Regions from separate parts of the Bradyrhizobium sp. UFLA05-108 genome, predicted to be linked through region 1. Evidence: predicted binding sites of a transcription regulator. Region 1 holds the regulator's gene; the other holds the start of a gene.
The links. Region 1 encodes LexA, which represses DNA repair genes until DNA is damaged. Its sites were predicted from a motif close to TGTTCNNNNTGTGTTCNG; they were not measured.
Positions count from the first base shown of each region.

Region 1 (3,205 bases):
GTGAAAGCAAGGAGCGCAAACCGCCCCTGGTCGCCGGCCGGGGCCGGCGATAGCGATTTCGAGCTCAGCCTCGCACCGCGGCCGGCTACTCCACGCAGCAAGGATGCTACGCCATCGGAGGCCGACCTGCAGGCCGAGGATTGAAAGACGCGTCAGCCGATCGGCAGGCGTGTCGTGGGCGTCGTGGTCGTGTGCTGCTCGACGGCGGGCTGCTCTGTCTTCTCGCCGAGCGGCTGCGTCACCGGCAATTGCAGAACCGTGGCACGCTGTCCCTCGACGAGCTGCGTTACCAGCACGTAGTTGCCGTCGGGGAATTCGATCGCATCATGATGACGATCGGGAATGTGCGGATCGACCTTACCGAACTTGCCGACGCGGGAATTGACGGTGCGCGTCCAGATCCAGCGATTGTCGTAGCGGACGTTGTCGGCGAAGGCGAGCTCGGTGCCTGGCAGGAGGCAGACGGCAACCGAGAGATCACGCTCCGACGCAAATCCACGCGTCGAGGTGCCGCGGAAGGTTGTCGTGACGATCGTCTCGCCGACTTGAGCGGGGCGGGTCGCAACGGCATGTAGGCTGTAGTCACACATCGGAGTGCTCCTCATGCGAGATAGCAGGTCCGCGCCCCCCCGGAGGCGCAGGCCTCTACCAGAGTTGGAAGCCTACGAGTGTATCGCGTTTGTGGGCAAATCTGCGGCCCGTCTGCGCATCGCCCGATCACATTATCTTTCCCGGCAAACGAGGAACAAAGCCTCTCGCCGAGACTCTATCTTGGTTCACATCATTCACTCACGCGAGCTTCCATCAGCGCCGGCAGCGGAGTACCCTGAAGAGGGCCAGCTCGCCTGCGGCGCAGGTGCGATCGCATTGTTGGAATTGCGGAATGGCGCGCTGGTTGCCGCCGCGTGCTCTGCCTTTCGGGCGGCGTGGCCTTTCGGGCGGCGTGGTGTTGCGCTGCATCGCTCGCAGGTGCCGATCCCGCGATCAAGGCTGCCGAGATCACGCCTAAAATCACCTGCCGCATGGGTTTTGTCCTCTGCAGCCCGCACAGCGCATTCGCGCCTGCCATGCTTGAGGATTAGCTCTGTGCAGGTGTAGGGATAATCACAGTGGAAGCGACAACGCTATTTTGCTGGAGCGGACGATCCGTCCGCCCGTATCGCCGTGCGATGGCTGGCAATCTGCCGGGCAATCGGTACTTTCTGCTGGGCAATCAGTACTTCCGATACAGCCCGATCAGCTTGCCCTGAATCTTCACCCGGTTCGGCGGCAGGATGCGCACCTCATAGGCGGTGTTGGCGGGCTCCAGCGCGATCGACGCGCCGCGCCGGCGGAAACGCTTGAGCGTCGCTTCCTCGTCGTCGATCAGCGCCACCACGATGTCGCCGGTGTCAGCGGTCTCGTTGCGCTGGATCAGCGCCATGTCGCCATCCAGGATGCCGGCATCGACCATCGAATCGCCGCGCACTTCGAGCGCATAGTGCTCGCCCGAGCCGAGCATGTCCGGAGGCACGCTGATGGTGTGGCTGCGGGTCTGCAACGCCTCGATCGGCGTGCCGGCCGCGATCCGTCCCATCACGGGCACGGCGACCGGACGCTCGCCGTCGTCGACAGACGCGCTGGCGCTCCGCACCTTGCCGAGATTGCCTTCGATGACGCTCGGCGTGAAGCCGCGGCGGCCGGCGCCTGCGGCTTGAAGCTCGGGCAGCTTGATGACCTCGATGGCGCGCGCGCGGTTAGGCAGGCGACGGATGAAGCCGCGCTCTTCCAGCGCGGTGATCAGGCGGTGAATGCCGGACTTCGAGCGCAGATCGAGCGCGTCCTTCATCTCATCGAAGGAGGGCGGCACACCGCTTTCCTTGAGGCGCTCACTGATGAACCGCAGAAGCTCGTATTGTTTGCGCGTTAACATCTCGACCAAATCCCCCGGTTGATGTCGTTCGATTCCGAGACGCCAGATTCAGCAGAAGCCGCTAGATGCTCGAAACAAATCATGAACGGACACTATATGTTCGATATGTGTTCCGCAACCACTTAATTTTGTGTGAACGCGGCGAAGTTCGCATCACGCGCGAATCAGATTGCACTCACAAGGGCAGCCGCAACACCTCGCAAGGCGTGCCTGCTTCGGCCTTTGGCGCGAACGGCGCGCGCACGAGAAGTGCTTGTGCGGTAGCAAGATTCGCAAGCAGCGAGGAGTCCTGGTGGTTGACGGGAACGGCCACCAGCGTGCCGTCCTCGCGCTCCTCGAGCCGTGCGCGCAAATAGTCCTCGCGGACGTCGTTGGGCCCGACGTCGCGCCCGAGCACGGCGCGCTCGCGGCGGTGATGAACGCGCGAGCGGCCAGCAAGCGCGCGAATCAACGGCACCATGAACAGGAAGCCGCAGACATAGGACGAGACCGGATTGCCGGGCAGGCCGATCACCCGCATCGCGCCGAGATGGCCGTGCATCATCGGCTTGCCCGGCCGCATCGCGATCTTCCAGAACGCCATCTCGAAGCCTTCGGCCTGGAGCGCTGGCCTGACCAGATCGTGGTCGCCGACCGACGCACCGCCGGTCGTGATGAGGATGTCGGCGCCGCTCTCGCGGGCCCGGCGGATCCCGGCGGTGGTCGCCGCAACCGTATCGGCGGCAATGCCGAGATCGACCGTTTCGGCGCCCTCGGCCCGCGCCAGCGCGTGCAGGGCGTAGCCGTTGGAGAAGACGATCTGGCCCGCGCCGGGCGTTGCGCCCGGCATCACCAACTCGTCGCCGGTCGCGAGAATCGCGACCCTCGGCCGGCGACGCACGGCAAGCTCCGGATGGTTCATGCCGGCGGCCAGTGAGAGGTCGCGTTCGGTGAGTCTGGCTCCCTGTCGCAGGAGCACGTCGCCCTCGAAGAAATCGACGCCAGCAGGACGGATGTGCCGTCCAGCGATCGCGGCCTCCTTGATCGTGACGCGCCTGCCGTTTGCGACCGTGTCCTCCTGGATTACCACCGCGTCCGCGCCATCGGGCACCACGCCGCCAGTGAAGATCCGCACGGCCTGGCCCGCGCCAACCGCTCCCGCAAATGGCCGGCCGGCCGCGACCTCGCCGATCACGGTGAGCTCTGCGTCCACCGTCGCCGCGTCGGCGGCGCGCACCGCATAGCCATCCATCGCCGACATCGCCTGCGGCGGCTGCGTACGCCGCGCGGCGACATCGCGCGCCAGCACGCGAT
Region 1 is NZ_JBANAZ010000020.1:64,896-68,100, forward strand. Features, by position in the region: partial or broken gene SO140_RS16825 (ComEC/Rec2 family competence protein) at 1-144, shown strand, start outside; gene SO140_RS16830 (hypothetical protein) at 153-590, opposite strand; gene lexA (transcriptional repressor LexA) at 1,214-1,912, opposite strand; gene SO140_RS16840 (molybdopterin molybdotransferase MoeA) at 2,088-3,205, opposite strand, start outside.

Region 2 (3,205 bases), on a different contig from region 1:
GCGATGATCCCCATGTAGATAATGCCGGTCAGCGGATGAAAACCGCGGTCGAGGTCTGGCCCTTTCCGCAACGCTGGCTCGATGGAGCCGGGTAAAGCAAGGTCACTCATTAAAAACTCTCCTGTCCCTGTGCTCCGATTTTGCGCGCGGCATGTGACAGGCAGTTGAAATGACGGTGCTTCTCCACCGGTATCTGCTGCGGCGCAGCGTGTGTTATATCACGCCGCCCGTGCTGATTTTTCCCGGAATCCGGCTGCGATCTTCAGATCATCCACAAAGCGCTGATATTCCAGCTCTTTTGCCTTGGGGTCAGGCAGCCGCAGCAGATAGGACGGATGCACGGTCACCAGTGCCTTGCGGCCGTCGGGCAGATCGATCAGCCGGCCACGGTTCTTGCCGATCGGCGTGATCTTGCCGAACACGCATTGCGCGGCGGTCGCCCCCATCGCCACGACGAGGCTGGGCCGAAGGGCCGCCAGTTCTCGCTCATACCATTGCCGGCAGGCACGGATCTCCGGTGTGTTCGGCTTCTGGTGCAGGCGGATTTTTCCGCGCGGCACGAATTTGAAGTGTTTCACGGCGTTGGTGACATAGACCTTCCTGCGGTCGACGCCGGCCTCTTCCAGCGCGCGGTCGAGCATCATGCCTGCAGGGCCTACGAAGGGATGACCGGCGATGTCTTCCTTGTCGCCGGGCTGTTCGCCGACCAGCATGATGGTGGCAGACTTCGGGCCTTCGCCGAACACGGTCTGCGTTGCATCCTTGTAGAGAGGGCAGGCGCGGCAGTGGGCGGCTTCCTCGCGCAGCGTTTCGAGATCATCGGCGGCGGGTTTGCGTGGCATGGGTGCCTCCGGGCGCGGGGTGATCCGTCCGCCGGTCCAGCGTTCGGCATCGGCGAGCAGAGGTTCAAGTATCGAGGCTTCCGCGAGGTTCCTCCCGCGCGGTTTGGGCGCTTCCGGTGCGATCGGCCGGTCCGGCTGGAAGTGGCGGCGCCAAGTCTCCTCCAATCGGTTTGCTGCAGGCATCTCCGTCTGGCTGATCCCCGGCGTGAACGAGATCACGTGGCCGTCCCAGTGGGCGCAGATGTCGGGCGTGAGGATCGACCAGGGCATGTCGGCATAACGGCGCGCGAAGAAAGATGCGGCGAATTCGACGATGTGATGCTCCGGCACGAACCAGGCGGCATAATGCGCCTTCTGCTCGCGTCCGATTTCGCGGAAACGGACGACATCGCGCATCCGCTGCACGTCGCGATGCACGCTATTCGCCATCGCCATGGCCAGCGCCACATCGGGATCGGTCATCGTTGCCAATAGGTCGTGATCGGCCTTCAACCGCCACAGCAGTCGATAGAGCAGCGCAAAGCGTTCGCCGTCGCGATTGAGGATCGCGACGCGTGCAATCTCGATGAAATTGGCCGGCACGTTGAAGGTGTTTTCGATCTCGATCGGCGGAAGGCTCGGCGCCTCGGACAGGCCGGGCGGAATCTGATCCTTGGTTTGGCCTGGCACGCCCCACGTCACGTCCGCGGGGGCGATGTGATGCAATGCCAGCGCGCGTGCGGCTTTGCGCCAGCCGTCGAAATCAGTCTCGCTATCGAGGGTGATGAGGTACATGGCACTTGAATCCTCTTGATTCCACTCATGAATTTGCGGGTGCGCCAATTCGATTGACTCCGGTGGCGCTGTTAGCTTTATATTAGAACATATCATGAACAAATGAGCCAGCCGATCGTTTGTCTTTCTGACGATCCTGGCGACCATCTCTGAAGGAGCGGCGAGCATGAGCGCACGCATAAGCGCGCTTGCGGCTTTGCGCGGCCAGATCGAGCGCATCGAGACGTCGGAAGCCGCGCATCATCGCGATCGCGTGGCGCTCGGCCACCCGGAAGCAGACGACGCGTTGCAGGGCGGGCTGGCGCGCGCGGCGATCCACGAAGTGTTTTGCGAGGGACGCCAGGGCACGGCCGCGACGGGCTTTGTCACCGGACTTGCGGGGCGCCTGATGGCGCATCGCCCGCTGCTGTGGGTGCGGCAGGATTTTTCGGAGGTCGAGGCGGGTACGCTGTCGATGAGCGGGCTTGCCGAGCTCGGCCTCGATCCGTGCCGCGTGGTGATGGTGCGCGCTGCCGATGTCGAGAGCGCGCTGCGCACCTCGGCCGATGCGCTTGCCTGCGATGCGCTGGGCGCCGTCGTGCTCGAGCTCTGGGGCGAGACGAAACAGTTCGATCTCGTGGCGAGCCGCAAGCTGACGCTTGCAGCCCAAGCCTCAGGAGGCACTGGGCTGCTGCTGCGGATGGCGGCAAACCCTCTGCCGTCGACCGCGGAAACCAGATGGATGTTGCGGGCGGCGCATTCGCCGCCTGGACCTGCGTGGAGCGCCTGGGGCGCGCCTCGCTTCGATGCCGAGCTCGTTCGCAATCGTCATGGCCCGGTCGGCCGGTGGATCATGGAATGGAAATGTGATGAGTGCCTGTTCAGTGAATCGTCGGCGTATCCTCAGCCTGTGGCTGCCGCGCCTGCCCATCGATCGCATCAAGCGGGTGCTTTCGCTCATCAGCGAAAAGCCGGATAAAGCGTTTCCAGGCGAAGTGGACATCGGTTCGGGTGGAGAAAACGCGTTAAAACGAAAAGATGAGCCGAGCATCGTCGTTGCCAAGGAAAACAACGCGCTTTCGATCTACGCGCTCGATGAAGCGGCCGGGCGCCTCGGCCTGCATATCGGCCAGCCGCTGGCGAATGCCCGCGCGATCTGTCCGGAATTAAAAGTGTTCGACGCCGATGTCGCGGCGGATGCCAGGACGCTCGAGGATATCGCCGACTGGTGCGACCGCTTCACCCCGCTGGTGGCGCTCGATCCCCCGCATGGCCTGTTTCTCGACATCACCGGTTGCGCGCATCTGTTCGGCGGCGAAGCCAACCTGTTGCAGGCGCTCGTTCGTGCGTTGGCACGGCAGGGTTTTGCGGTCAGCGCGGCGATCGCCTCGACCTCGATCTGCGCGCGCACGCTGACGCGGCAGGCACCTGGCACCATCGTTGCCGATGGCGCGGAGGCGGAAGCGATCAACCGCTTCCCGGTCTCGGCGCTCGTCGCGGATGACGCCATCACCACGGGTCTGCGTCGCGCCGGCCTGAAGACCATCGGTGATGTCGCTTCACGCAGTCCCCATGAAATCACAGCGCGCTTCGGCGCGCGCTTCTCGACG
Region 2 is NZ_JBANAZ010000029.1:88,297-91,501, forward strand. Features, by position in the region: gene SO140_RS21965 (inorganic phosphate transporter) at 1-110, opposite strand, end outside; gene SO140_RS21970 (UdgX family uracil-DNA binding protein) at 219-1,616, opposite strand; gene SO140_RS21975 (ImuA family protein) at 1,783-2,574, shown strand; gene SO140_RS21980 (Y-family DNA polymerase) at 2,465-3,205, shown strand, end outside.
Region 2: the regulator LexA is predicted to act here: its motif matches at 1,700-1,717, upstream of SO140_RS21975 (ImuA family protein).